DNA from 4 places in the Leuconostoc sp. LN180020 genome. Region 4 is predicted to be linked to each of the others. Evidence: predicted binding sites of a transcription regulator. Region 4 holds the regulator's gene; each other region holds the start of a gene.
The links. Region 4 encodes Rex, which represses fermentation and respiration genes when NADH is low (regulators of the CRP and FNR family bind a similar motif). Its sites were predicted from a motif close to TTGTGAANTANTTCACAA; they were not measured.
Positions count from the first base shown of each region.

Region 1: the regulator Rex is predicted to act here: its motif matches at 3,929-3,946, upstream of FAZ25_RS02815 (DoxX family membrane protein).
Region 2: the regulator Rex is predicted to act here: its motif matches at 2,427-2,444, upstream of FAZ25_RS01240 (zinc-dependent alcohol dehydrogenase family protein).
Region 3: the regulator Rex is predicted to act here: its motif matches at 4,962-4,979, upstream of adhP (alcohol dehydrogenase AdhP).

Region 1 covers NZ_CP039736.1:543,721-551,600, reverse strand. The annotation lists gene FAZ25_RS02835 (FAD/NAD(P)-binding protein) at 1-859, shown strand, start outside; gene FAZ25_RS02830 (HAD-IIB family hydrolase) at 958-1,779, shown strand; gene FAZ25_RS02825 (alpha/beta hydrolase) at 1,781-2,683, opposite strand; gene FAZ25_RS02820 (DUF1440 domain-containing protein) at 2,764-3,303, opposite strand; gene FAZ25_RS02815 (DoxX family membrane protein) at 3,344-3,859, opposite strand; gene FAZ25_RS02810 (ECF transporter S component) at 4,239-4,796, opposite strand; gene FAZ25_RS02805 (GntR family transcriptional regulator) at 5,078-5,467, shown strand; gene FAZ25_RS02800 (ABC transporter ATP-binding protein) at 5,464-6,369, shown strand; gene FAZ25_RS02795 (hypothetical protein) at 6,366-7,202, shown strand; gene FAZ25_RS02790 (ABC transporter ATP-binding protein) at 7,225-7,880, shown strand, end outside.
Region 2 covers NZ_CP039736.1:240,292-248,171, forward strand. The annotation lists gene FAZ25_RS01230 (VOC family protein) at 206-589, opposite strand; gene FAZ25_RS01235 (hypothetical protein) at 655-1,386, opposite strand; gene FAZ25_RS01240 (zinc-dependent alcohol dehydrogenase family protein) at 1,391-2,407, opposite strand; gene FAZ25_RS01245 (LacI family DNA-binding transcriptional regulator) at 2,597-3,565, shown strand; gene FAZ25_RS01250 (NAD(P)-dependent oxidoreductase) at 3,598-4,518, opposite strand; gene FAZ25_RS01255 (cytidine deaminase) at 4,538-4,939, opposite strand; gene pepF (oligoendopeptidase F) at 4,991-6,778, opposite strand; gene FAZ25_RS01265 (competence protein CoiA) at 6,866-7,880, opposite strand, start outside.
Region 3 covers NZ_CP039736.1:438,981-446,860, forward strand. The annotation lists gene FAZ25_RS02295 (energy-coupling factor transporter transmembrane protein EcfT) at 1-472, opposite strand, end outside; gene FAZ25_RS02300 (ABC transporter ATP-binding protein) at 469-2,166, opposite strand; gene FAZ25_RS02305 (ECF-type riboflavin transporter substrate-binding protein) at 2,221-2,787, opposite strand; gene FAZ25_RS02310 (hypothetical protein) at 3,184-3,723, opposite strand; gene adhP (alcohol dehydrogenase AdhP) at 3,884-4,939, opposite strand; gene FAZ25_RS02320 (NADP-dependent oxidoreductase) at 5,093-5,995, opposite strand; gene gltX (glutamate--tRNA ligase) at 6,131-7,627, opposite strand.
Region 4 covers NZ_CP039736.1:846,490-854,369, reverse strand. The annotation lists gene FAZ25_RS04545 (HAD-IIB family hydrolase) at 1-176, opposite strand, end outside; gene FAZ25_RS04540 (peptidoglycan bridge formation glycyltransferase FemA/FemB family protein) at 366-1,403, opposite strand; gene FAZ25_RS04535 (redox-sensing transcriptional repressor Rex) at 1,409-2,059, opposite strand; gene tsaD (tRNA (adenosine(37)-N6)-threonylcarbamoyltransferase complex transferase subunit TsaD) at 2,214-3,230, opposite strand; gene rimI (ribosomal protein S18-alanine N-acetyltransferase) at 3,233-3,643, opposite strand; gene rimI (ribosomal protein S18-alanine N-acetyltransferase) at 3,618-4,175, opposite strand; gene tsaB (tRNA (adenosine(37)-N6)-threonylcarbamoyltransferase complex dimerization subunit type 1 TsaB) at 4,159-4,869, opposite strand; gene FAZ25_RS04510 (anti sigma factor C-terminal domain-containing protein) at 4,950-5,978, opposite strand; gene FAZ25_RS04505 (RNA polymerase sigma factor) at 5,968-6,453, opposite strand; gene ptsP (phosphoenolpyruvate--protein phosphotransferase) at 6,562-7,880, opposite strand, start outside.

The DNA.
Region 1 (7,880 bases), 300 kb from region 4:
GAATCGTATTAATCAACCAGATAGCTCACTAACTTATGATCAATCTGAGGCACTAAAACAGGCGTTGCTAACAAGTATTGATTTAAAAACGACGGCTGAAGAATACGGCTTAGCTGACGTTTTTGAATTTGATATTGCTTTAATCCGTAATCCAGCGCGAGATTTACCAAATGATGCTGACTATACGACATGGATGCAGTCTTATTTATCAGCAGATATTCATGATGCACGTTTGGGTAATAAGAGCGCACCGTTTGCCGGTGCATTTGATATCCTTCGTGATATTCGTGATCGCGTACGTTATATAGTAGAACGCGATTATTTTACTGCTGACGATTATGAAAAGTTTTTGGAACATTTCAAACCATTTGATGCATTAGTATCCGTGGGTCCCCCTTTGGAGCGAATTGAGCAATTACTAGCGCTGATGAAGGCGGGATTATTTAAGATAACAGCGGCCAACATACATGTTACGACTGACGCTACAGGATTTGAGGCCAGTGATTCTCGTGGGCAATTATTTCATGGCAACGCACTCGTTGAAGCGCGCCTTGGCGCAACAAATATTTCATTATCTCGTAACCCATTAATCGCCAATCTGCGTGACAATGGTATGTTTGTACAACCTAGAAAAATACGTTCTGATGGCACTAGTTATCAATTAGGTGCAGCCAATATTAATAAGCAGACCTTTGAAGTTATCAATCGTGATGGGGAAACAATCAATCATTTATATCTTTATGGGATTACCTTGGAAGGGCTAAAATGGTTTGGTACAGTTATTCCAAGGCCAGGTGTTAATACACTTGTTTTACGTGAAGGTGCTTGGATCGCACAACGAATTTTAGCTTATGCTTAAGAAATTGTCTGATAAATCAGCTAGTCACATGGTACACTATGAGTAATTAAGCACGTAGATCCGCAATATTTTATAAGTTAAGGAAACTAGGATAAAGTATGACAAATATTCAGCTGATAGCAACTGATTTAGATGGGACGTTTTTAGCAGATGATAAAACATTTGATAAAGCACTATTTAAGGTTGTCCTAGAAAGATTAAAAGCAAAAAATATTGGTTTTGTGATAGCAACAGGTGTCCATCAGGAGCGTATTGAGATGTTGTTAGCTGATTTTTTACACGCTGGCTTATTTTATGTCACAAATAATGGCGCACGCGTTATTGCGCCTAATGGTGAGGTACTTTATAACCAAGCAATACCTTGGTCAGTATTGGCGCAAATTCAAACCTTAATCACAGCCTTTGAACCAAAGCCAGATCAAGGTTTGGTTTATTCGACTGATGACACAGCTTATATACCGCGAAGTTTTTCTCATTTAGCCACTGATGATCGGTTAAAATATTTTAAAAAAGTGATTTTGTTTGACGATGTATCTGAAATCGTGATGCCAATTTTTAAAGTAACCATGAATTGGATAGATTTTGATGAAAGTAAATTGTATGCTGCGGCTAAACAAGCTTTAGGCCATCAAGTACACGTGACAGAGACAGGGACGGGTGCGATTGATATTGTGCCAGCAGGTGTCAATAAAGCAGTCGGATTAAAGGTTTTAGCAGATAATTTGGGGATTCAATTATCACAAGTCGCAGCTTTTGGTGATGGGGGCAATGACATCGAAATGCTGACACAGGTGGGGTACCCATACATTATGCCCAATACTAAACTTTCTGGTGATTTCTTACCAGTTGTGGCTGATAACAATCATGCTGGTGTGCTAAGAACCATTTTAACGATACTAGACAAAAGCAGTGTGAGTTAATTCACACTGCTTTTATATGCTCATTGATAAACGCTAGCTTTTCATAATAAATAGCGGATGTATTATAGTCACTTGGACCATGATCAGCATTTGGTATGATAAGAGTTGTTGGTTTTTTTCCTACCAATCTATAATAATCTTCTGCAAGTTTGAGACTTTGTAGATAAGGCACAACATGATCTTTAGTGCCGGCGATAAGTAACGTAGGTGGTGTGGATGGTGTGAAATAAGTTGCAGGATTGGCTTGCTTAACCAATGAGGGGGCGCTATCAGGGCGATTGCCTTGTAACATAATGCCTTCGAAGGCTATCGCTGAACCTGTTTCCAGAAATTTTGGGATTATATGCAATTGATTAAATTGTGTTGCAAACTGGTCGACTTGATAAGGGCCGTACATGCCAATAACACCGGCTACTTTTGGGAATTGATCTAGGAATCGATGGTTTGGTATGTGACCAAGTGTCACGTTTGCAGCAAAACTAGCAGCGGCTAACATAGCTAATTGTGCGCCACTAGATTCACCAATTAAAATGACGTGTTGCATATCAAGATTGTACATTGTTGCATTGCGCGTTAAAAAATCTAATGCCGCACGGATTTCTGCAATTTGATTTGGAAACTCACAATAAGGTGGTACATTTAAACGATAATCCATGCTAATCACAGCAAACTGATCAGTTAAAAATCGTAAACTTGGATTTAGTTTGAAAGATGATTTTTTACCACGCAGAAGGCCGCCACCATATAAGTCTAAAATGACTGGGAAAGGTTTGACACCACTAGGTAAGTAGATGTCTAAAGTGTGTCGAGAACCAGTAGCATAAGGTAAATCTTGTATGACCGTCTTGGCTGTATTGGGCACAGTTGCTGGCGTAAATTGATAAACTTGATCTTTAAATAACATCGGCAATCCTTTTAATTATTTCTATTTATTTCAGTATACAAAAAATGGCAATAAAAAAAGACCTCTGTTAAGGTCTTTTTTTAAATGGTTGTTAAATGTCCATGCTTGTCTTTGGCGATAAGATAATAAACAGTTGCTGCAATCGCCCAAGCCCAAACGATGTGGCCGAAAAATTCTGAAAAATGTTCAGCAAAAGGCTGATGCCAAGGGGCCGGCACTGTACCAAAAGCTGGCATTAAAATAACATGCCAGACGACCCAAAGGACAACGCCATAAGCGGCACCTTGCCAAAGGCCAATGAGTGGCCAGTATTGAGATACAAAAACGTAGAGTATCGCAAAAACAATGGCGAACGAAAAGTGTAATAACAATGTAAACCAAAAAACTTTTTGATCTTGAGAATAGTACACAAATGCGTGAACAAGTTTATCTGAAAACCCCAATTGTTCGGCCATATGTTGTGGTGGATTGGTCATATTACGTGCGATGGTGCGTGGTGGTAAAATAGCTTCCCAGCCTATTTTTACCATCCCAGATATCATACCGGCTATAAAACCATACCAAATGCTTTTGCTTGTGATTTCAAGCAAGTTAGCTTTGGGTTTTTGTAATGTGAACATGTGTGTTATTTCCCCTCTAATAACGGTATTTTTTTAAAGATTATTTGACACTAATATCATTGTTCAAGAACGGCATCTTTGAACGTAGGAATGGTGTAACCCATCTGTCTAAGCCAATTTTTCCTGAATTGGATCCGGAAATGAGCAATAGACCACCTAAAATAATGTAGGTTGGGTTGACTGAAACAACGCCTGCACCAAGATAAGAAAAGTTCATGACTAATGCGAAAAATGCTGCGGCAAGTGTTAACGTGCCAAAAATTAGGCCGAGTCCAACCAGTAGTTCACCCCAAGATACTAAGAAAGAAAAGGCAGCAGTAGAATGACCGTTGTTGGTGAAAGTAGTCAAGAACCAGTCATATAGCGGAAAAGCTTTTGCCCCACCGGGTGCAGTAACAGGATTTTTAATTGCCCCCATAATTAAACCAGATGCATCAAATGGTTTGGGACCAGTTAATTTTTCAAAACCGTCCTTTGCCCAAGCAAACCCCAGATAGAGCCGAATAATAGTCAATCCCCACATTGCAATTTTTGAATGACGTAACCACGCTAACATAACGATTTTCTCCTTATCATATAATTATTATCGTGCTTTCTATTACAATAAGTAAGTATAATGGTTTTATTGTGAAATGTCAAACAATTCCAAGTGTTTACTTGTAAAATAATAGTAAAAGAAAGTGCGTTAATTTTAAAAGGATTTTTTAACTTGAATTTAATCTTGAATCGTTAATATATAGTTATTGATAAGAACAAATAACACTTATTAATTGAACAGAACCCTGCAGATGATATAGGATTTTCATTTCATTCTCTCCCAAATCTTCTCTTCTCATTCTTGAATATATTTTCTTTCTCCCGTATTGTTAACAGATGCGGGGTTTTGTTTTTACAAAAAAGCCAGTAGACGCTACCATGACCGTCAGCTGGCTTTTTTAATGTGTTGGGGCTAATGAGTGTTGCAGTTTCTGGCCTAAAATAGGATAGACAATCATAACAACAAGCAAGGTTGTGACACAATTAACCAAAGTGGGAAAGAGCGTCGATAGTGTTGCAACAAATGCCGGCTGAATAGTCATGCCTTTGACTAAACTCATAACAAAATTGTGTAGCGTTGTCATGACGAGTTTGGTGATAATTGCTGCAACAACAATGAGAGCTAATTTACTAGTTTGTGGCTTTTTGTTGTAGTGGAGGCTATAAAATACGAGCATAGCACTACCCCCAACGATGAAAATTTCGATAAAATAATAAGGTGCGTCAAGAATATAGTTGTGTGTGACATCAAAAAGCGCTAAGCCCATGCCACCAGCTAATGCACCACGTTTATAGCCCAGAATCAGTACTGATAGGAGTGCAGCAGCATTACCCAGATGGACAAAGGGTTTGCCAATGAGTGCTGGCATTGGCACCTGAATGCTAGTTGCCACAAAAGTAATAGCTGCAAAAAAAGCGACAAAAACAATGGTTTGGGTAGTTTTTTCTTTTGTCATTGATGTATCCTCTGATTACGAATAGTATGATCTAAATGAAAACAATTGACCTAATTTTATCATACATTTGTGCTAAAAATTGATTTATATTTCGTATTTGATTTATCTCATCACGGGCTTGACAAATATAACTGTACCGCGTAACATAGTACACATGATACAGATAGTACACTTAGTACACTTAATCATAGGGGAATTAATGAAGCGCATTTTAATCAGTTGGTGTATGTGACAGACGTTGGGGTTAAGCATACACGAAAAATGATAAAGGAAGTGCATAAATGGCACAAATTCAGCGAAATCAGCCATTATATGAGCAGTTGATGTGGCGAATCAAGTCTCAAGTTGCTGCAGGTGTTTTATCCGTGGGCGAAAAATTGCCCTCTGTCAGAGAAATGGCGCTAATCGAAGGGCTAAATCCCAATACAGTTGCTAAAGCCTATAAGGCATTAGAAAGTCAAAATGTGATTGAAACTGTTGCTGGTAAAGGTACTTTCGTGCGTGAAAACGATGGTGTGATCGCAGATGATCGTTTTATTGCCAATGTTCAACAACAATTGGGGGAAGTTGTGATTGAGGCAAAGCGTGCGGGCATATCTTCTGATATTTTGCATCAGTGGATTGATGCTAGTTACGGAAAAGACGTTAAAGCGAGCAAGGAGGAGAGATGACACTCGTTATTGAAAATATTTCTAAGAAAATTCAAAATAAACAAGTGTTGAAGAATGTTAATTTTGAATTGCATAAGGGCGAGATTGTTGGTCTAGTAGGCCGCAATGGCGCAGGGAAGACGACATTGTTTGGGACACTGTCAGGTGAGTTATTACCTGACTTTGGTCGTGTTGGACTAGATGGCATAGACTATCTGAAAACAACAAAGCGACATGATCAATTGTTTTATATCGATATGCCTGATAATTGGTTACGTTACTATTCACCAAAACGAATTAAAGCTATTCTAAAAGTGGCCTATAAGGATTTCGATGAAGCTTGGTATGATGCAGAAATCAAACGATTTGGCTTGAATAATAGTAAACAGATTAAAACTTATTCCAAAGGTATGCGTGCACTGTTTATGATTATTCTCAGCTTTGCTAGTCGTGCGCAATATATTTTACTGGATGAACCACTAGATGGTCTAGATGTCTTAATTCGAGATCAGGTTAAGCAATTAATTGTTAACCAAGTCATGGAGCAGCAAACAACAGTTTTGATTGCCTCACATAACTTGGTCGAATTAGATACATTAGTTGATCGCATTCTACTGCTCAAAAACCAGACAATCGATCGTACATTTGCTATTGATGAGAATAAAGATGTTAAAAAGTATCAACTAGCTTTTGTCGGCCAAGAGCTACCCGCATTTCTTCGCGAGACAGGGACAATCATTGCTCAAACAGGGCATGTTGTGACAATTGTCTTTAACGATTTTACGGAAGATATTGGAATTAAGTTGGCCAGCCAAGAATTTAAATTTGTTGAAGAATTACCTATTAGTAGTGAAGATATTTTCCGCGCTAGTTTTGCCGAAGAAGCGTATGCATGGCAACAAGAATTGGAGGGGGAAATATGAGACAAGCAATGATTTTGTACATGAAAATCAAAAAGAATCAACTGATTCTAGCATTAAGTTTAGGTGTACTACTAACAGTCATTCAAGTAGGGTCTTCGATATGGCAGTATGGATTACACGGTAATTTCAGCGCTGAAAAAGGATTTGGCCCTGTTTTAATAGGGGTGTGGCTATTTATAGCAGCCATTTCGTTACTCAATGATCAGTCACGTCGCTTAGATTTATGGTTGTTCACGCAAAATATTTCACGTGGTCAGTTGTTTATTGCACGAATATTTTGGTTAGTCATTGTCCCAATCGTCGCCGCTATCGTTGTGGATGGGGCAATTGTTGGTATTTTTCACCCCACTGATTTTGGTCAAGCGCTTAATCTTGATATTATGACTAGCGCGCACTTCTTTTTCATCGCCAGTGTGATGGCCGGCATTTATACTATTATTGGGCCCAATTGGATGAAAATTGCGGGGGCGATGTTTGTTGGGTTGGTTGCTATTCAACCATTAACTTTGATCTATAAATTATTAGAAGATAGTAAACAACCAATACAGTTTATGATTCTGATTCTGGCTGGTTTATTGTTATTTGCGGTTGGTTATTATTTATCTACCAAAATTAGTGGCGACTCAATCGATGAGGCAGTGCGTTTAAGAATTTTACGTTGGCCGGTTGTTATATTTGTGTTTGTAACATCTTATGCAGTAGTCTTAGCCAACAATAGTGAGACGTTGTCTGCTGTAAAATTGTTTGATTTGTTGTTAACACCAGCTATTTTAACTGGTGTTACATTTACGTTTGTATTTAAACCCACACTCAAAGTAACGTGGGATAAATAAGTAGTATTATTTAGGGGGAAACATGGCATTATTAGAAGTTAAAAATGTTAACAAGCAGTATGGTTCAAAAAAGGCAATGGAAAATGTCAGCTTTAATGTTGAAGCGGGACACATTGTTGGCTTGATTGGACCAAACGGTGCAGGAAAGTCGACTGCAATGCGTGCAATTACTGGATTGATGAGCTATTCATCAGGTAACATCACATTTGAAGGACAACCAGTAACCTTTAGTAACCATCAAGCGTTGGGTAAAATTGGTAATTTGATTGAATATCCGTCAATTTATCCAAATTTGACAGCCCTTGAGCATTTGAAGTTGTATGCAATGGATACCGATAATCCAGCTGATTTCAAAACTTTAATGAAACAAACCCAAATTGATGGTGAAAACTTTGGTAAGCGTAAGGCTAAGAATTTCTCATTAGGAATGAAGCAACGTTTGGGAATTGCCATTGCGCTAATTCGTAATCCTAAGTTGGTTATTTTAGATGAGCCAATGAATGGCTTAGATCCACAATCAGTTCATGATTTGCGACGTTTGATTCGCGAATTGGCCGATACAGGTGTCGCATTCTTGATTTCTAGTCACTTGTTGGATGAGTTACAGAAGCTAGTTGATGACGTTGTGATTATTAATCACGGTAAAATTATTGAAACAGCAACAATGGCTGCATTCTT
Region 2 (7,880 bases), 610 kb from region 4:
TTGTTAAGCGCTTACATAACTAGTTTAATCGATTATATTGATACATGTCAAGCGCTTGTCAGCACTTATTATTGAAAAGAACAAAACTATCATATGTCATTTTTTCTGAAAACAAATTGAAAACACGATGATATCAACTATCTTTTAACATTTCTAAGCAATAAAAAACGCACACTTTTATTCAAAGCGTGCGTTTTTTTATTTATTATTTTACAATTTCACAAAATTCAACGATAACAGCGTCTGGTCCTTCAATATTAAAGAACTTAATACCTTTTTCCCAGAAAGCTAAATGTTGTACTTCTGAATCGATTAGCTTGAAACCTTCAGCCTTTGCAGCAACAAATGCTGCGTCAGCATCAGTTGTATCCATAGAAATATGGTTAATTGCACCAGGCTTACCAGCAACCTCGTCCTGCTGCCAAGTTTCAATCACGAGGTTGTCACGCTTCATGAAAATAACATTACCAACTGGAAAATCACCTGTTTTAGTGAAACCTAGCTTCGTCCAAAAGGCTTCAGCAGCTGCTAAATCTTTTGTGGGAATACCAATGTGTTGTACGCCTGAATAATAATCTGAAAATGACATGTTATGCTCCTATAATTTAGAATGCAAAGGCTGGAACGATATGTTGTCCCACGTCTTCATGATAATTAAATTCCTTGATGTTTAAGATTTGGGAAAATCGCTTTATCTCCCCAACCCGTAATCCCACCTTGAAATAGAAATGCGAACACTGTACCGACACCATAATTGGTAAAATCAGGCAAGATAATAATAGCAATAATACCAATAATTGTTGGCGGAATATATGACGCCCACATCGCCTTAGCGGCAGAACCTTTGAAATACTTAAATCTCAAAATCTGCATCAAATCATCTGCGGGATGTAGGACAAGGTTTGTACGTTGATAAATTGAAATAGCAATTGCAATCATTGCAACACCAATGAAATTCAATACAGTATAACCTATGGTTGTCATGACACTATGTGACTCGGGTAGCACCTGTGAGAACATACCTGCAAAGAAACTAATCAACACTGAGAAAGGTACCATGAAGGCAATATTGCCAACAAACTTTTTCCAATCAAAATAGCCTTGTAAGAATACATTCAATATTGCAATTAAGACACCTACAATGAAAAATACCCAACCAAGCATCAAATTTGATCCTTGAAACACTGCTTTATTAAAACCTGATTCAGCGGCTGTCCAATAAGCAGAGCCCAGAAAAGCTGGGTGGATTTTTTGACTTGTAACGACTGTTAAGACATTACCAGCCGCGTTGATTACCAAAGAAAGCACAAAATATGATAATGAGGCGCCAATCGTCAGCGTGCGACCATTCTTAGATGTCGTCTGTGCTACGTTTTTAGCGTTCATGGAATTATGCCTCTTCTCCACCAACTTTAACAACAGCCTTTGAAACTACACCAAGCTTACCATTAACAAAGTCATCAACTGTGTTATAGTCCAATTCGTGAGACATCAATGCTTCTACGTTCAACTTGCCTGATGACAACAAAGCCAATGAATCTTCAAATGCATTAGGGTTAATAAATGAACCTTGGATTGTCAATTGCTTTTGGAAGACTTCGTATGTGTTCATTTCGAACTTAGCATCAGGACCGCCAACACCAAACATCAATACTTGTGCACCACGTGCTGAAGCTTCAATAGCAGCTTCTTGTGTTTGTGGCAAACCAACAGCTTCAATGATAACATCGTATTCGCCTTCAGGAATCTTGTCACCCTTCATCGTGTTGAAGGTATTTTTAACACCAAACTTTTCTTTGTTCATTGCCAACTTTTCGTCAACGATACCAGCCAGGTCAACTTGGTGAATACCATAGGCTTGCAAAATTTGTACAAAAAGTTCACCCATGAAGCCATCACCAATAACCAAAGCTTTTTGGTATGGTGTTACTTTCAATAACTTAATACCATGGACAGCACATGAAATTGGTTCAACAACAGCTGCTGATTTCAATGATACGTTATCAGGAATTTGATAAACGACTGAAGCAGGTGCTGTAAAGTACTCTTCAAAGCCACCATCGCGCGTCACACCAACGGCTGACAAGTTTTCGCACAATTCTGGACGACCTGTACGGCAGAACTTGCATTGTCCGCAATAAATATTAGGATCAACAGTCACACGGTCCCCTACTTTAACATTGGTTACAGCTGAACCAACTTCGGCAACAACACCTGAGTTTTCGTGTCCCAAAACGATTGGAGGTACGGCTGGAGCTGAACCTGGCAAACCAGCATACAAAGCGTGGTCTGTACCACAAATACCCGCAAACGCAGTATGAATTTTCACCTCGTTTGGTTTTACTTCTGGTTGTGCAATATCTTGCAATTCCAGTGACTTAATGCCTGTTAATACTAATGCATCCATGATTAATGCTCCTCTTTTCTTGTGATTCCTTTAACTTACAAGGACAATGTTAAACCTTAAATTTTTTGTTGTCAAGCGTTGTTCAAAAAATATATTGCAGTAATCATCGTGAGCGTTTACAAAACCGTGTATAATGGACTAGTATAAATATAATTTTTGAGATTAGTTTCTCCACCAATGGAGGTGTTTATGGTTGCAAAGCTAAGTGACGTCGCTGAATTAGCAGGTGTCTCAGTAACAACGGTATCACGTGTGATTAATAGTTATGGTTCATTAAGTCAAAAAACAATTGATAAAGTCCACACTGCTATGCGTGAATTACATTATCAACCTAATGCAATGGCAAGGTCTTTACAGGGAAAATCTTCCCAATTTATCGGTCTTATTTTTCCTAACATACAAAACCCTTTTTTCACAGCACTTGCAAGTGAGATAGAACAACTTTTGTTTGAAAAAGGATACAAGGTTATTATTGCAACAAGTGCAAATAATATAGAAAAAGAACAACAATATTTGCAAATGCTTGCTGCTAATCAGGTTGAGGGTATTATTACATCATCACATAATCTTGGCATTGAAAGTTACAGCAATAGTTTGCTACCTATCGTCGCTTATGATCGTCATCTGTCTGATAATGTGCCAATTGTTAGCGAAGACAATTACCAAGGTGGTTTTCTTCTTGGTAACTACCTTGTCTCACAAGGCGCCAAAAATCTTTTAGTATTGAACGATAACGATCAATCAATCTCGCCTACATCAAAACGTTATAACGGTTTTGTTGATGCTGTCGGCTCAAAAAGTAAGATTAGTACTCTGGATTTTGATTCCAACAAAATATCCGAACCAAATATTATTCAAGACATCGTAAAGGATATCCAAACGCAGAATATCGATGGTGTTTTTGCTTATAATGATATAATGGCTATTCAACTGCAAAACGCACTGCGAACTGCAAACATTCGAGTTCCTGAGGATGTCATTGTCGTTGGTTATGATGGCTCACCAATTGTGCAATTACTTCATCCTGACTTACCAACGATTATTCAACCAATTCACGAAGCAGCGCAACGCTTAATTGAAGTGTTATTTGCTGAAATCAATCAACGATCAACTGTTAAAAACGATTTACTACCAGTCACACTACACGAGCCAAAATAAAAAACCACAACCAAATCTGGTATGTGGTTTTTTTATGCGTTCACCTGATTCAATGGTGCTTCGTTATTTAATACACGCACAACTTCTTTTGCTGCAGCTAATCCGACAGCATCAAAAGCTTCTCGAGACTTAGCAGCAATATGCGGCGTGATAAATGTATTAGAAAGACCTAGTAAGGCATTGTTGTCAGAAATTGGTTCGTTAGTGACAACATCTAAACCAGCTCCAGCAATTTCTCCGGACTTTAGTGCATTAAACAACGCGTTTTCGTCCACGATGGCACCACGTGCTATATTCACTAATACCGCAGTATTTTTCATTTTTTTAAACACTTCAGCGTCAATCATATTCTGGGTATCAGACGTTGCCGGCAAGGCTAACACAATAAAATCAGATTGCGAATAGATTTCTTCTAAAGTTGCCATGCGTCCATTTTTAACTGATTTACTATGTCGCGCATAAGCTAGTACCTCAACGTTAAAACCAGTTAAGAGTTCATCTATTTTTTGACCAATCGCACCAAAACCAATGATACCAATTTTCTTATGTGACACTTCTTGTCCTTTGGCTGGGGCATCTGTCTCATCCGTGATGCTTTGTCTCTCTTGATAAAATAAACGTCCGCTCATGAGCATGTGCATTAAGGCTGTCTCTGCAACAGCTGTTGCATTAGCACCAGGTGTATTTGTCACAATGACATGTTGCTGACTGGCGTCCTCTAAATTAACGTTATCATAACCAACACCATACCGCGCAACGATTTTCAAATCCGGAAGCTGAGATAATATGTGCTTATCCACTGGATGCATCATCAAAATCATCCCATTCAAATCCTGATTCGCTAAGAAATCGTCATCATTTTTTTGTTGATTTGATATTACCTCAATATGATTGGACTTGAGGTAATCAATGGCAACCTGAGCAATACCATCAAATACTAATACTTTTTTCATTGTTTACTCCTTCGTTTGCTTAATCTAATCCATTAAATGAGCCAGGCATTAATGAAGCAATATTCGTTTTTATTTCTTTACCTGAATCATTAATTAACCAAATCGGCATATCTGGGCCAAAAAACTCAACCATCACTTGCCGACATGCCCCACATGGTGCGATTGGTGCTTTTGTACGTCCCGCAATCACTAACCCTTCAAACTGTCGGTAGCCGGCAGCCATCGCACTAAAAATGGCCGTTCTCTCAGCACAATTAGTCAAACCAAAAGAAACATTCTCAATATTAATACCTTTAAAAACACGCCCATCAGCGACTTGTAGTGCAGCACCAACTGGAAAGTTCGAATATGGTGTATATGTCTCATCAAGAGCCATTAAAGCAGTATTGATTAATTTTTCAGGTGCTGAATTTGGCGACATAATAACTCTTCTCCTCGTTAATAGTTTACCACAGCAGAACGAGTGCTTGTCTTAGTTTGCGAGTAACTTTTCTAACTGGTTCAGTCGCGTTTCAAAGACATGGAAAGCTTGGTTCAGATAATCTGACTGGCTCATATCAACACCAGCTTTTCCAATAACATTTAGCGGATAATCAGAGGCGCCAGCACGTAAATAATTTTTGTAGTCATTAGCACCATCGTGATTGATAATACGGTCAGCTAGTGTTGTAGCAGCTGCTTCACCTGTTGCATATTGATAAACATAGTAATTGTAATAAAAATGCGGAATTCGTGCCCACTCATACGCAATAGCCTCATCAGGAAACAAATCTGGGCCATAATACTTTTGATTTAATTCACCATAATAACTACTCATTTTATCAGCCGTTAGAGCCTCGCCCTCAGCAGCTTGTTGATGAATCCAATCTTCAAATTCTGCAAATTGCGTTTGTCTAAAGACCGTCCCTTTGAAACCGTCTAGATATTGGTTCAAGACATAAGCTTGCACCTTAGGATCATGATTAGTTTTCAGTAAATAATCTGTTAATAGACTTTCATTCGTTGTAGAAGCAATTTCTGCCAAAAAAATGGGGTAGTCACCGTAATGATAAGGTTGTGTATGTCTTGTTAAATAAGAATGAACAGAATGTCCCAACTCATGAGCTAAAGTATAAACATTATTTAAATTATCTTGCCAATTCAATAGAATAAAAGGATTGGTATCGTACGCGCCGCTAGAGTATGCTCCTGTCCGTTTACCCTTGTTTTCAACAACATCTATCCAACGTTCATCAAAGGCACGCTGGACAATACGCACATAATCCTCGCCCAATGGCGCTAATGCTTTAATCACAATGTCTTGCGCCTTATCATAGGAAACATCAAATGTAACATCATCAACTAAGGGCACGTATAAGTCATAGCTATGGACGTCTTCAACACCCAACACTTGACGACGTAACGAGACAAATCGATGTAGTAATGGCAAATGATCATTAACTGATTTTCTTAGGGTCTCAAAAACCGTTGTAGGTAAGCCATGTGGTAAAATAGCGGCCTCGCGCGCTGAATCATAATGTCGTGCTTTCGCCAAGAAATTATGGCCTTTCACATGCGATGACAGTGTTGAAGCAAAAGTATTTTGAAAACTAATATAGCTGTCATAGAGTGTATCAAATGCTTCCTGACGTAGGTCGCGTGATTGCGATTCTAATAATAGACTGTACAAACCATTAGTCAAAGGCACCAGTTCACCTGTTTCAGTATGTACATCTCCGAAAGACAGATCTGAATTATCAAGCACACCAAATGTATTTTCAGACGCATTAAAAATATCACTAGCACCAGCTAGTAGCGCTTCTTGTTCAACAGGTAGTGTGTGTGGCTTTTGTAAACGAATCGTATCAAATAAATGACTAAATGGTTCTAACCCAGGTGTTGCTAGATACTCAGCTAATACCGTATCAGGAATACGCAATACTTCAGGCTGAAAATAGGCCGTCGCTTCACTAACTTCAGCCCAAAGCGCCTGTACTCGAGCGTTAAATGCTGCATACTGCTGATTAGTTGTGTCTTGATCATATATTTGGTGGGCGTAGACGTAAACTTTCTCTAATAAACGTTCCAACGATAAATCTGCCACTAATGCCGCTTGTAACATGTCAGCCGAATCACCGACGTGCCCAACGAAACGCGTCATATTTTGAGCTGATTCATGAACTTTTTGAAAAGTCTTTTCCCAGGCCTCATCTGATGAAAAAATAGTTGTTAAATCCCATGTTAACGCTGTTGGCACTTCATGACGCTTTATCTGTGGCATATTATTACTGATCAACACTTGCTGCTTCATTAAGAAGACGAAACAGCGGGTGTTGCGTTCCTTTCTAAGATATAATATCTTATTTTATCACTTTTTTCTCACTTTATCTAACTTACCTGCAAGCGATATAAACCAGGGCAGCTCACTCAAAACACATAAATAATCTCCCTGTAAAGATATGTAGCCTTGTTGTTGCAAACTATCTAGCAATTTTTTTACTTGGCGCCATCTAAACCTGTCATTTCCTACTACATAAGTAAATAATTTGTCTGCAATGCACCGTAAACGCACTTTATGACCAATCCCTACTTTTTCAATTAAACAAACTGCTAATAAACGCCATTGCCAGTTTGCAATTATCAGACCAAAAGTCTCACCATAATGTATCCACAACGGTGCTAGAATAATCAGCCTATTTTGATTATAAAAATAACTAATCATTTGCTGATTGACTCTTTTTTGTAACAGCAGATTTTGCAATTTATAAATTTGTTTTTTGACATCTAACGGCCTTTGTCTTGACAGCTTAGAAATAACAGTGAAAGGCATTGTATCACAAATTTCGGTATAGTGGACACGCTCAAAGTCCTTTTTGATAAAATGGCCGCGATGAATATAATGCCCTTGCGTTGGTAAATAAAAAACAACTTGATCATGAGCAGTCATGAATTTTAAAATCGTTTTTTGTGATAAATGCCGTTCAAAATAAGTCTCCCCTAATATCCATATCACATCAATATTTTGACGCCGATAGCCTTCATTACGTTCAGCCAGTCTCTTTTGAGATATAGGACTACACTGATATTCAATTGCAAGCTGTTTATCCCCTATAGTTAACAAAATATCTGGCCTCTGCTGGATAGCTACGAGCTTAGCTTCAATTTGAACAACACCGTAAGTAGCCAGTTGCTCAGCTAATTGTAGTTTTCCAGATAGATGCGCAGCTGTTTCATTCTCGGAGAATGTCTGACATTTTGCACCAACAATATGCGCAAAATGCTGCTGTTTGATGTCACCAACACGTAATATAACTGGTTCATGGCAGCCCGGACAATTAAATTGACTATTTTTTTTAGCATCACGTGCCAAAACATATTGTTCT
Region 3 (7,880 bases), 410 kb from region 4:
AAGCATAAGCAACTTTATAAGGCACGCCTATTTTATTCAATCCGGCTGCAAATTCACTGGGATTAGTCGTAAATAATAAGACAATGGCCAAGGGCAATGAAAAGAAATATTTAAGTAATAAATTAAACTCATAGAACAATTGCTCTTGTGTTATCGTCCAATAACCGTTACCAAACAAGACATGACGTGTCCCATATAATGACACACCATATTGCGGTGCCAAAACGGTTACCATCACAAGGTTAATCACTGCAAAAAAAAGTACCAGTTTAAGCATCAAAGCATATTCGTGATATTTAATATGTGCTGTTTGCATTAAAATAACTGCCACGATACTTAAAAATAGTAAAAAACGCGTATCATAGGACAGCATGCCCATCGTTGTTAATGCCAGAAAACCAATTAATTTTGCTGTCCCAGTTGTTTGGTTGAGCCAAGTATCTCTTTTTTTATAACCAAATAAATTATTCATCGTTCTCCTGTAGCATTTTCATATACAATCGCGGCATTCAACATCTCTGGGTGATCAATTTGCAATCGTGTTGCGAGTTGATAAATACTCGTCGTACGTAAACTGGCCGCTTTAACAAGTGCTTCATTAGCAAGCAATTCAGCTGGTGTCGTATCAGCCAATAACTGCCCGTCAACAATCACTAACGTCCGAGTTACAAAGTTTGCTAACAAATGCATGTCGTGGGTAATAATGATGATAGTTGTCTGTGATTGCTGATTGATTTTTGTCAAAAACTTTAGTAGTTCACCCGTGTGTGTGGCATCTTGACCGGCTGTCGGTTCATCTAAAATTAAAATTTCTGGTTGCAACACAAGCACTGCCGCAATTGTCAAACGTTTTTTCTGGCCAAAACTCAGTGCGGCAATCGGCCAGTGACGCATACCGTCTAAATCAACTAAACTAAGTACTTCACGGACACGTGTTTCTATCTTATCAGATGAGACATGTCTTAAAATCAAGCCACTGGCAACTTCATCATAAACTGTTGCTTTCGTAATCATATGATTGGGGTTTTGTAAGACATAGCCAATGTGATCTGCGCGCTCTTTGATTGATTGCTGCAAAACTGATTGCCCATCTAACAAAATATCCCCCGAATCAGGCATTAAAAAGCCCGTTAGCAGGTGCGAAAGCGTTGTTTTCCCCGATCCATTTTTGCCAACAATACCCAGTATTTCGCCTTGACAAATGCTAGTATTTAGCCCCTCAAATAAGGCTTCGTGCGTATCGTAACCAAAATTCAAATTCTGAACGACTAACTTTTCAGGTAAGACTGGCTGCCGTTTCACAGGCACTTTCAGTTGTTCAATAGCATGTTTTTGGTCATCAACGGAGACTAATTGAACATCTGCTACGTGGTCTAGTTTTGCTACTTCGATACCCGAACGACGTAATAACTGTACAAACAGGGGCTCGTCAAGCCCGTTTTCTGGCAATATACCGGCCTGAATAATGGCAGTTGGCGTATCGTCGGCTACGATATGACCATCAGACATCACAATGATCCGATCGACATCGGCACGCAACACTTCTTCAATACGATGTTCAATAATCACAACTGTTAAATCACGCTCAGCTTGTAAACGATTAATCATATCCATAGCAGCATTACCTGCTGCAGGATCTAAACTAGCTAACGGTTCATCAAACAATAATAATCGCCCATCATCAACTAAAACACCCGCCATAGCAGTTCGTTGTTTTTGACCACCAGACAACATTTGTGGCGCTAATTCTAACCGTTCACTCAAGCCAAAACGTTGCGCCCATTTTGCTACTTTAGCCTTAATTTTTGATACTGGTTGATCATCATTTTCTAGAGCAAAAGCAATATCTTCTGCCACAGTTAAACCAACGAACTGGGCATCCGAATCCTGTAGTACTGTGCCAGCCTGTAAAGATAACTCGAAGAGCGACTGTGATAGAATATCTCGACCGCGGAGTTTTAGTGTGCCAGTCACATCCCCAGCATAGGCTTCAGGTATCAAACCATTTAATAGTCGTAATAAGGTTGTTTTACCTGAGCCCGAAGCACCAGCGATTAATACTTTCTCACCAGGAAAAATCTGAAAATTAATATCGTGTAACGTGGGTTCGGCTTGTGCATGATATTTAAATGTGACATGCTGAAAATCGATAAGCGGCGTTGCCATAATGTATCCTTTATTGTTTAGTATGTACACAAGCTATTGCGCTTGTTTGATGTTTTATTCACTACGTAGACTGCTCTTCTTTGGTCGTGACTTGACATAAGCGACCAATAATAATGATCCGATGATTGCTACGGATATAGTGTTCACAACCGCAGTTACTGCACCTTGTAGGAATACTTTCTGTGCCGCTTCTTTATAGATTATAATATCGCCAAGCGGTGCGATAATCACCCAGACTAAGACATTTGAAACTGCTTGCCAAACATTAAATTGCACCAATTTTTTGGTTGTCAACTCGCCATATTCTAATGCTAAATACTTTTTACCAAAGCCTAACAATAAGCCAAAGACGCCATCTGCAATCACCCAAGACCACCATGGTGCCCCATAGGTCACGGCATCATTTAATGTATGTCCAATTAAACCAACCAACAAGCCTACTACGGGACCAAACAACCCCGCAATCAATGCTAACCAGCCCTCAGCAACATTGATTGTCGTATTGGGCACACCGGTTGGGATGGCTATAAACTTCATTAAAACAAAAAACACCGCAGCCCCTATACCAGTTGCAACGACTGATTTCACTGAAAATCCCTGATTCTTTTTCTGATTATGCATGCTTTTACGCCTCGCTTTCTAATTAACTGTTCTGTTACGCTATCACACAAAATAAACGACTAGGCCATAAACATGACCCATATTGAAAACAAAAAAGGTCCCTGTTAGTCATCTAGCGCATAACTAACAGGGACGTAAAAACGTGGTACCACCCAAATTTAATCGCACATTGTCTAACAGTATGCAATCCTTAAGGTTGATAACGGGACTAACCGTGCCAACAGCTTTCACTATTCGCCTCATTCACGTTCATTTTCAATATGTCTCATCAAATCGGCTTTCACCCGCCCGACTCGCTTTACTGATGCTACATACTTACTCTTCGTTTCATCGATTTATTAACATGACTAGATTTTAAGACACTTCTCACACTTTGTCAATGCATTTATTATTTTATTAATCTGGCAAAATAATTTGCGTAGAAGGACCTTGTGGTTGATTAATCTCTTGTTGTTCTTGTACTAAGAAGCTCGGAAACATTGTCAAAGATTTTTGTTCAAAACCAATAACGGATGAACCCAATATGCGACTCACTAATTCAATTAATCTTTCTTCAAAAATCGGCTTATCAATTTGTTCAATTTCTGGTTTGAGTGCTTGCTGATACATATTAATGTGCACATGTGGCATTAATGCATAGTCTCGCCCAATAAGACCAGCCCACGCTTCAAAAAGCTCACTTGGCACTTCATCTTCGTCGCTAGCTATCGGCATAAAGTTCACACTAAAAGTATTATTAGCTTCACCCTCTTCATCAAATTCAGCTTGCGTGATTTTACCATTTGTTAATTCACTGGCATAGTCAAAATCAAAGACGCGTCGCTCGTCAAAAATGTGAATAAAGCCTGCTGTCACTTGTTCATCACTAGCCATATCAACTACACGCAAAATACGATCACGCTGCCCATTAAAAAGTTGTTGTGTAAAATAAGACATTATTCACCCATATGCTGATTATATCGCCTTAGGCTAACCAATAAGCATACATTCCTCCATCCATTTGTTACCCAATTCTAACACAATGATTCACGAACCACCATATTTCAAATGATAAAAAAATTCAGTCCGAACAGTGGACTGAATTTTTAAACATTGCTTAAAGTGTTGTGAAATCAAAGACTTTACGTCCGGTAATTTTACCAGCTTTCATCTCATCAATGATTTCGTTCATGTCTGCAAAGTTAACTTTCTCAACAATTGGCTTAACTTTGCCTTCTGCACCAAATTGGAAAGCTTCTTTCAAATCAGCACGTGTACCTACTAATGACCCACGAACTTCAATACCATCTAAGACGGTCTTAGCAATATTCAAAGCCATGTCACCTTGTGGCAAGGCCACAGCAACTAACTTACCCATAGGGCGTAGTGAGTCAACTGCTTGATTAAATGCAGCTGCGTTAACTGCGGTCACTTGTGCAGTATGGACACCACCGGTTGCTTTTTGTACTTCAGCAGCCACATCTTCAACCTTTTTACGGTTGATTAGGACTTCAGCACCATTCTCTTTTGCTGCAGCAAGCTTATCATCATTACCATCAATAACAGCCACATGTGCGCCAAACACGTTGTGCGCATACTGAACAGCTAAGTTACCTAAACCACCGGCACCATGAACAGATACCCACTGACCTGGTTTTGTTTCACCGACTTTAAGTGACTTATACATTGTCACACCAGCACAGGTAATTGACGTAGCTTCAACTGGATCCAAGCCTTCAGGCACTTTAACAGCATACTTAGCATTAACCACTGCCTGTTGTGACATAGCACCATCAACCGTGTAGCCTGAATTCCGAACTTTACGACAAAATGTCTCATTTCCCGTTACACAATAATCACAAACGCCACAAGCATCGTAAAACCAAGCAATAGATACACGATCACCGATCTTCAAGTAATCACCAGCACCTTCTGCTAACTTTGATACACGACCAACACCTTCATGCCCGATTACACGGCGGAACGCACCGTTTCGTTGTCCAATTTTATTAGGATTCCCAAAATCGGCACCGGCTACGTGCAAGTCTGTATGGCAAAGACCAACATATTCCATATCAACTAGGGCTTCACCAAATGACAAAGCTTTTGGTTCCCAATTATCAATTAAATCAACGTAACCATCTGGGTTTTCACGTACAACTGCTGCTTTCATAATATCGATATACTCCTTCTTTTTGTGAACTATTTTACAAGTAAATTGTACCTGTTTTAAGGACAGATGTAAAGTTTTTTTATCAAAAAACACACAATTTCACAATTTATTATGTGATCAATCAGACTAAAAAACACATGCCAATGCACGTGTTTAATCAAAAGTTAACACTAATTTACCTAAAACATGTTTTAATGTTTGGAATTGTTTCATGTTTTCGGCATCAAAAGGTGCAACTTGGGCAATTCTGATTGAAATTTTGCCAACTGAAACAAGGCCCAGCAGTGTTTCTAAACGCTGCCCATTCGATTGCAGGTAACTGTGTTGTACCCGTTGATCAGTTGCATCTTCGACAAGTGATACTAATCTGCCCTGTGGTTTGAGTACATTTAACGATTGCTGTAATGTATCGCCACCAATTGTGTCTAAGATGACATCAACCCCATCGGGTAAAGCCTGTGTCAGGGCAGTGGTGCGATAATCAATGACTTGCACTTGGCTATCTATCGCCTGCAAATATGCTGTCGCTGTGCTACTGGCAGTAGTGTATATCGTTTGTACGCCTCGAAGTCGTGCAGCTTGTATTGCAGCTGATCCAACTGACCCTGCCCCACCATGAATTAAGACAGACTCACCTGGCTGAATATCTAAATCTACTGTCACCATCTGATAACCCGTTTGCGCGCCTAAAACTGTTGCCGCAGCGGTTTCATAACTGACATTATCTGGTATTTTAGCCAACAAAGATTGACTAACAGCAACATACTGTGCATAAGACTTTAAATGCGTCGAAGCTGCCACGCGGTCACCTATGCTAAAGTTTCCCACCTCATCCCCAACAGCAATGACTTGACCGGAAACACTTGAGCCTGGAATTAATGGCGTTGGTTTATCTGTCCCCATCAACCCTTGACGAAACTTAACGTCATAAGGATCAATTGCTGTGGCGTGTTGTTGTACAAGAACCTGTTTTGATTTAATTTCTGGTCTTTGTGCTGTTTGTGTATCCGTCAAAACATCCAAGTCACCATAATTAATCATTTCTACAGCATACATTATGTCACACTTTCTAAATTAATATAATTGATTGCAACGTGTTAATAACTATATTTTAGTCTAAAAACAATCATAAGTGTTACTTCCTGTTCTAAAAAAGCATGAACTAATGCTATGCATCGTCCATGCTCTCATTTAATTCAGATAATTTGATTTAACATCAGCCATTGTTTGTAATACGGTTGCCTTATCTAAAACAACTAGCATTTCAGGAAGATTTGGTCCCTGAACTTCATGTGTTGTCGCAATACGAATAGGATTCCAGAGATTACGGCCTTTAATTTCGAGCTGATTTTGAATACCACGAATCGCATTCAGGTAATCTTCTGCTGTCGCATCATCAGGTAGTGCGATGTAAGCTGATTCCCATGCATCAAACACGCGACGACCTTCTTCGGAGGTTAAGTAAGCCACCATATCATCAGTAATATCACCTAATTCAAAGAAAGGCTGACGTACTAAGTCAACTATTTCACGCGTATAAGAAATGCCTTCAACACCAGCCACCTTAATCACCTGAGCTAACCAATCTGCCTTAACTGTTGCATCAGCAGGACTAACAAGATTAGCAGTCACTAATTCTTGAATTAATTGTGGCATAATTTCTTCTAAATCACGGCGCATCCACTGGTTATTAATCCATTCCAACTTCTTTTGATCAAACTTCGCATTTGCCTTTGACAGGCGGGTTTCGTCAAACATTTGCTTAAATTCTTCTAGTGAGAAAATTTCGTCTTCACCCTTTGGTGACCAACCTAGTAAACCAATAAAGTTGACCATTGCTTGTGGTTGATAACCTAATGCTTTGTATTGTTCAACGAATTGCAAGACGTTTTCGTCACGTTTTGATAACTTTTTACCTGTCTCACCATTGATAATCAGCGCCATATGACCAAATTGTGGTATATCCCAACCAAGCGCTTCAAATATCATCATTTGCTTGGGGGTGTTAGACACGTGATCATCACCACGCAACACATGCGAAATCTTCATCATGTAGTCATCAACTACAACTGCAAAATTGTATGTTGGCATGCCATCGGCTTTTTGAATGACCCAATCGCCTCCAACTTCTTTGGCACCAATTTCAATGTGTCCTTTAACAATATCATCCCAAGCGTAAGTCTTTTCTTCTGGCACACGGAAACGAACCACTGGCTTTAGACCCTTTGCTTCAAATTCGGCATACTTTGCCTCACGTTCTTCACGTGTTAAACCTTCATATTCGTAAACATAATGCGGGGCTTGCTTGGCTGCTTGCTGAGCTTCACGTTCAGAAGCTAGTTGTTCCGACGTTTTATAAGATTTATATGCCAACCCTTCAGTCAACAACTTATCAATAAACGGTTGGTAAATACCCTGCTCATTACGCTCAGATTGGCGATAAGGTCCATATTCACCTGGCTTTTCCGGTGATTCATCCCAGTCTAAACCGAGCCAAGCTAAGTTTTCTAACTGAGATTTTTCGCCATCAGCAATATTACGGGCTGAATCTGTATCTTCAATACGAATAATAAATTTACCATTATAATGGCGAGCAAAAAGCCAGTTAAAAATAGCTGTACGCGCATTTCCAATATGTAAATGGCCAGTTGGTGATGGTGCGTAGCGAACACGAATATCTTCTGTCATGTGATGTGTTATAGGTGTTTGTATAAAAAATCATACAAACACATTCCTCCTCAGTTATACGGGTAAAACCCGCTATTTATCTACTCTATTGTACAACATTACAGCGCATAATTTCCAACGCAGACTGGCCTGCCAATTCAAACGGTCAAATTTATGTCGATCCCTTCTACGTGTACTTCATTTAAGTACATCATGAGCAGTAATGACGTATATTCAAGCTATTTGTACAACGATATTGGTTGTTTCACGTGAA
Region 4 (7,880 bases):
ATTGTTGGTTCAAATAGTTCTTGTAAGTTTTTAACTTGTCGCCCAGAAGCCGCGACAAAACGCATGTCGCGCGCTTTCATATTATCCAAAATACGCTCAAAACGACCTTGGCTATATTCGTCATTAGCTGTTAAAAACGTGCCATCCATATCAGAGGCAATCATCCTAATGTTCACTGGTCTCCCACCTTTTAAAAAATGTTAATGCGTAATCTATTACGCCATATTAAACTTGTTAATGAATAAAAATCTATGCGAAGCCAAACAAAATTGTATCAGAAAGTAGTGATACAGTATTGTTCAATTTAACATAGATAACTCATTAATTATAACATATTAATTTTAAAAACCGCCTTTTGGCGGTTTTTAACTAAATTGCTCAAGATACATCTGATATGCACTATCATCAAGAACCCAATCAAGCTCACCAATATATTCAGCATGCGGATCATGATAGGCAAAGCCATGTTTAAATTTATATAGCCCATCTGTTGGCACAAAGTCCCCCACACCACCAAAATCGTAGGCTACTTTACCCAGGGCCAAGCCCCATTGTAACATATGCCACTGCACTGCATAAGGCCCATAATGCTTGGCATAACGACGATCAGATCCAGCATACATATACCAAATTTCGTCCCCATAACTAAAGCCAATGCCACTAGCAACAACATGGCCCTCAAAGTGAGCTAAGAATACCTTAAATAGTCCTGTCCCTTGCCATAGTTTTTGCATACGCAAGAAATAATCAATTGGACGATGTGTAATACTTTGAGCTGTAGCCATCATCACATAGGTCTCAAAGAATGCCCGGACATCGGCTTCGCTATCACCAGAAGTTACTGTCACACCATCCTTGGCTGCACGTCTAATTTGATTACGATAATCACGCTTAAAATGCAACATCAAGTCATCTTCATTGGTAATTGGTTTAGCGCCTTCACCACGACCATCGTAATATAAGACAACGTTCTTTCGTGGTTGTATATTGCCATGCATGTGCGTAATATCGCGATTACGAGTGACAAAACCTGCGTTTTGATAAGCTGTATTACGTGCTGGTGTGTAAGGCACTTCAGGGTCCATCCGAATTAAAAATACATTATCTGGTAAAGCTGTCAAAGCTTCTTCAATCATAGACTTTATCAAATCAATATCGTCGATGTCCGCAATCGGCCCGCGACCAGCATAGCCTAGTAACTTGCCAGTAACAGCTTCAACCGTTAAGACTGACAAAACTGCATCAATACGGCCATTAGTCTCATGGTAAACGTAGACATGACCCCAATTAGATTTTAATTCACCCCAAAGCGGATCCTGTGTTACCTGCCCTCTTGGATCACGACGAACAAATTCTTGGTAGGCGGTAACTTTCTCTGCATCATTTAAATCTAAAATAGCCATCTGAATTATAACCCTGTCGTAATTGAACCATAGTTATCAATAAAATAAACCAATGTTTGCAATTCATTTGTTAAATCAACGTTCTGCACACGCACATTATTTGGTACAGTCACACGCAGTGGTGTAAAGTTCAAAATACCTTTAATCCCTGCTTCAACAAGCTTATCAGTAATCTCTTGTGCGACACCTTGTGGAACAGTTAAAATAGCAATATTAATGCGCTGTGCTGTAATCTGTTCTGTCAACTCACTCATGGCATAGATAGGCACACCAGCCATAATCGTTCCAGCTCGAGTTTCATCAACGTCAAAGGCAGCGGAAATACGCATATTTGAAGATTGATGGAAGTTAAAGTTTAGGAGCGCTTGTCCAAGATTACCAGCGCCAATCAAAGCAACATTAATTAAGCTGTCTTGATCTAAAACATTAGCAAAAAAATCTAATAGTGCTTTCACATCATAACCATAACCACGCTTACCAAGTGCACCAAAATAAGAAAAATCACGACGTATTGTTGCCGCATCAAATTTAATAGCATCACTAAGTTCTGCTGATGAAATGCGATCAGTCCCCGCATCGTGTAAAAATGTTAAGTAACGGAAGTATATCGGCAATCTTTTTGCCGTAGCACGTGGAATTTTTGGTTGTTGAGTCATAATTTCTCCAATTCATTTAAGTCACCATCTGAACGTGGTCACTTTCTATTTAATATTAAAGCACACTCTATGTTCACCTTGTGAACTTTTGCATAACTATTATATCACATAAATAGGCTTTTCAAAAAAAGATAGTGATTCATTCACAAAGTGACTATTTATTTAATAATTCAAAATCTAAGCCAGGGTTAGTATTAAGATCTAATCCAGCAAAAATATGTTGTTTAAAGTTCCAATAACCAGCAGCACCTATCATCGCCGCATTATCGCCTGTGTATTCTCGTGGCACTGGAATAAAGGTCGTCTTGGGGAATTGTGATAATAATACGTCTAACTCATCACGTAGCTGCCCATTGGCCGCTACACCACCGGCCAAAACAAAACTTTTAACGTCATAATCCTTCAAGGCTTTTCTGGTACGACCAATCAATGCATCAACGACAGCATTTTGAAAACTTGTCGCCAAATTGTTATGATCGATTGTTTCACCCTTTTGTTCAGCATGATGAACATAGTTAATAACTGCACTTTTTAAGCCAGAAAAACTAAAATCATAGTTATCTTCATGTGCCATAGCAGTTGGAAATTTAATGGTTGCTTGTCCCCTATGCGCCATTTCGTCAATTGTTTTACCTGCTGGATAAGGGAGTTTGAGTAATCGACCAACTTTATCAAAACTTTCACCTGCCGCATCATCACGAGTCTCACCTAAGACAGCGAAATTATTTTCTGATGTCATTAATACTAGCTCAGTATGGCCACCGGAAACCATCAATGCTAACGCTGGATAAATAATTGGGACATTGAAATTAGCAGCGGCAATATGACCCGCCAAGTGATTAACCGGTATGATTGGCAAATCATGTGCCAGAGCGAAAGTTTTGGCTCCCATCAGCCCAACTAGTAACGAGCCAACCAATCCTGGGCCATAAGTCACAGCTACACCATCTAAATCTTCAGGCCTAACTTGTGCTGCATCTAGTGCATCATCTAAGACACGCGTAATCCATTCAATATGATGGCGACTAGCAACTTCTGGCACAATCCCACCGAAGCGTTGATGGGAATTAATTTGTGTAGCTACCGCATTACTAAGTACAATATGACCATCTTCAACAATCGCTACACTAGTTTCGTCGGCACTTGATTCAAAAGCTATAATTTTTGTCACGGTTAGATGTTCCTTTCCATCATGATTGCTGCATGGCCGTTTTTATAATATTTTTCACGGCGAAAATAAGCCTGAAAACCATTTTTTTCGTATAATTGAATGGCTGAAATATTGGTTTCATCAACTTCTAATAGAAATCGTTTGACCTTTGGCTGCTTAAGGACTTGATTTAACAACTGCTGTGCTATACCTCGCCGTTGATAATCAGGATGAACGGCCAAACTGCCAATTTCGATTTCATCAATTATCTGCGTCACACCAATAAATCCAGCATTTGCAATAAAATACCTGCTTCGCGGGCTAGATAATTCATGCTCAAAAACAGCCATCGGCCAAGGCGACGGCACAAATGCTGCTTCGGCAATATTAAAAATCAACCGTGCATCTTCAGTTTTGGCTTGTCTTATTATCAATCTCTCTTACCATCGAAATCGCATCTTCATGATCACCTAAATAGTAGCCTTTTTTAATCCCAACATTTTTAAATCCTAGTCGTTGATATAGGGCTATTGCTCTAACATTTGATGATCTAGCCTCCAAGGATACTGTGTGTATACCAATATTTTTAGAGAAGTTAGCGATATCTTCAATCAGCAAGCGTCCTAACCCATTGCCTTGCCAGACCGGTACGACGGCAATATTTGTAATATGCATGTCATATATTTCACGCTGATAAGCCGCACCAGCAAAACCGATGACCTGGTTATGACGCTCAATAACTAAATACAGTCGGATATGTGGTCGTGATAGTTCACTTAAAAAATCTCTCAATAACCAAGGCGCCTGACCAGCATAAACAGCTTCCTCAATGTTCACCAGCGTATCAATATCTTCAACAGTTGCACGCCGTATCAAAAAACTATAACCCTGACTGTCAATAGCACGCTTTTGATATTGTGGGATTGTTAAAGGTAATTTACCTTGACGATTAAACTTCAAAAACATAATTTTCAGGCTTATCCTCATTTGGGTGGGCAGCTAACCAATTTAATTCTGCTTGCGTGCGACGCAAATAATTTGGATTAAAATCCGCTACCCTCTTAGCTGGTAATGTCCTGTTTCCAAGCGACACAATACCCTGCCCATCTGGCAAACTCTCAGTAGGTGACAAAATTTGCGCTCGAGAAGCAAAGTGTTCAACAATTGCTGTGCCAAACACATCAGTATCACCAATAAAAAGCAATGGTTCTGGTCGAGACGCCAACCAATCAAATAAACTTTTTACTGGCCGGTGCGCATCCGGCAATACATTATTTCCCATCGCGTACACCCCAGTAAACACGTTGTCATTACGTGCGTTGAATAATGGGATGGTTAGCCCATCAAATGTTTGTTGTTCAGCCAAAATAGCTAAGCTAGATACCCCAATTAACTCACACTTAATTGTATCGGCTAATACTTTAGCTACAGTAACGCCAATACGTAATCCTGTAAAAGAACCAGGCCCTTGTGCAACAATGATTCGATCAATTGTCGATAATGTCCAACCCTGTTCTGCAATTGTTTGCTGAATCGCTGGTAGTAGCTGAATAGAATGGTTACGTGCTTCGTTGGTTGAAAAAACACGAATAACCTGATTATCTTGCGCCAAACTCACGGTTAGTGGTTGGTTACTTGTATCAAATGCTAAAATCTTCATAATCTATATTCTACCACAAAAAAACCGCCAAACGACGGTCTTGAACTGTTATACTGATTTCAAACAAATACAATCACCATTTATTTAATTGGCGACTGGTATGGCATGATAGGTGTGGTTATACCGACATTACTTGCATAAGTATAAGGTAATTGGTCTAACTTCGCAAGATTTTCTGTACGTCCAGTGACGATAACCCCAGCAAACTCAGCCGTTTTAAGCGATGGTACAAGTTGCTTTTCCGCATCTTTAGCAATATCAATATGATCAACATCTTTTCTGTTAATTTGACTTTTTAAAGCCTTCTTCAGACCTTGATAATCATTATATTTCGTTTTATCAGGTAGCCCAGCAAATTGATCGTTCAATTTCCCGCTGCCGTCATCTTTTGCATTCAAACCAACATAACAACCAACATGACTTGACGTATCAAGTGCAGCAGAATGGAAACCAAGCCAATAATAGTTGATCATAATATTGTGTGGCATCATCTTTAAAATATCTTCGTATCTGTATCGCTTATCAAACGTGATAGCCACTTCGCCTAGTGTGTTGGGTAATGCTTGTAGGGTTTTCGCTTCATGTGTCGGTGTAATCGGTGACATCAACTTGTCTTTGTTCTTTTGGCTACTATACCAATTTGGGTAGGCCCGATTGAAAAATATCGGTTCTTTTTGCCCTGTTTTAGGGTTTGCTGCCATAATGTTAATGTTTTTAATGGTATCGTTCTTATAGATATTAGAGGATGTTTCACTGCTACTCTCTGGTCCACTCAGATTGAGTATCACTTTTTTTTCAGGATAAGCAACGCGATAACCATCAATATTCTTTTGACGATCACTAGATAATGTTGCACGCGTCATTGCCGTAAGCCTATAACGTTGCGATGTTGACCTAATATTTGGTGAATAAATAAGATCAGCAATATTAAATTGATTAATCTGCTTTTCAGCTTGAACGTCCATCTGTTTTCCTAAAATAATGGTTGTTGCCATAACCGCAACAAAACCAATAGTTACTGTAACGATGCTTGAAATAACTGCTGTTATGAGTAGTTTTTTACGCTTTTCTTTTTTGATTATTCGCTCAAAATTTTGGTTATCGTTCATTTTGTGCCCTTTCTATTGTCTGCCTCAGTTGCTGTCTTGTGCGATATAAATCAACTTTTATTTTTGAATCACTCGCATTATATATTGTGGCAATATCACGAATACTGTGGCGACTGTCATAATAAAGTAATATCAACGATTTTTGATAGTCATCTAACTTGTCTAGTGCCTGTTGCAAAAGCTCATTTTTAGTCATGCTTGGCGCAATTTCAGAATATTGTGCATACTGTGCTAGTAAAATATCGCGATACTTTTTTTGCCGACGATATAAATCGTAAAAACGTGATAAAGCAACACGATATAGCCACGGTCTTAATTTCTCAGGCGGTAACATGATGTCGGCTTGAATCAGTCTGACAAAGACATCTTGTATAATGTCTTCTGCATCTTGTTTTTGAATCCGATGATTAATCAAAAAACCGGTGAGCTCATGTGCTATGTCAAGTAAAACCTGTTCATAGTAATCTATTTTCATCTCCCCCGCCTTTCTATAGATATAACGAATCAAAAACAAAATGGTTACACAAAAAAACAAGTACTTCTCAATATGAGTCATACTTGCATTTTAAAAAAATTTAACTATTTATTTTGTTGCTGCTTCAACTAATGCAATTACTTCATCATTTGTTTCAGCATCCAAAGCCTTTTCAGCCAATAATTTCATGTCAGCTGTATTTAACTTTTTCATTAATGAACGTGTCTGCAAAACAGAAGGGGCACTCATTGAGAATTCATCCAAGCCCATGCCCATCAAAACTGGGACGGCAACTGGATCACCAGCCATTTCGCCACACATAGCGACGAACTTGCCTTCTTTATGAGCTGCCTCAATCACGTTATTGATTAGGCGTAAAATTGAAGGGTTGTAGGGTTGGTACAAATAAGCAACCTTATCATTACCACGATCTGCAGCCATTGTGTAGCCAATCAAATCGTTTGTGCCAATTGAGAAGAAATCAAGTTCTTTAGCAAACTTGTCGGCCAAAACGGCAGCAGCTGGTATTTCAATCATAATACCCAACTTGACTTCGCCCATTGCAACGCCGTCATTTTCCAACTTAGTACGTTCTTCTAAGTAAAGTTTCTTAGCAGCACGGAATTCAGCCAATGTGGCAATCATCGGGAACATAATCCACAAATTACCATAGGCAGATGCCCGCAATAACGCGCGTAGTTGTGTACGGAAAATTTCAGTCTGGTCCAAAGAAATACGGATAGCACGGTAACCCAAGAATGGGTTCTCTTCATCAGGTAGCTTCCAGTAACTTAAGTGCTTGTCGCCACCAATATCCATCGTTCTCACTGTCACAGGCTTACCGGCCATTTTTTCGACAACAGCCTTATAAGCTTCAAATTGTTCGTCTTCGGTTGGTAAGTGATCCGATTCCATATATAGAAACTCAGTACGATACAAACCAACGCCTTCTGAACCATTTTCCAAAACAGCAGCCATATCTTTTGGTGAACCAATATTGGCCCCAACTACGAAAGTCTTGCCATCCGCACTCACCGACTGTTGATCTTTTAACAAAGCCCATTCAGCACGTTGTGCTGAATAGTCTGCTGCCTTTTGTTGGTAAGTTGCCAAAGTATCAGCATCTGGATCAACGATCACATCACCAGTTAAGCCGTCGACGATTACTGTGACGCCATCTGTTACTTCTTGCGTTGCAACATCTGACCCAACAACAGCAGGAATTTCGAGCGTACGTGCCATGATAGAAGCATGCGCAGTACGACCACCCAGATCAGTTAAAATGCCCTTAACAAATTGTCGGTCGAGTTGTGCTGTATCAGATGGTGTCAGGTCTTTAGAAACCAAAACAACTTCTTCATCAATCAACGCTGGATTTGGTAATGTTACTTGCAACAAATGTGATAGAATTCGTTTCGTGACGTCAC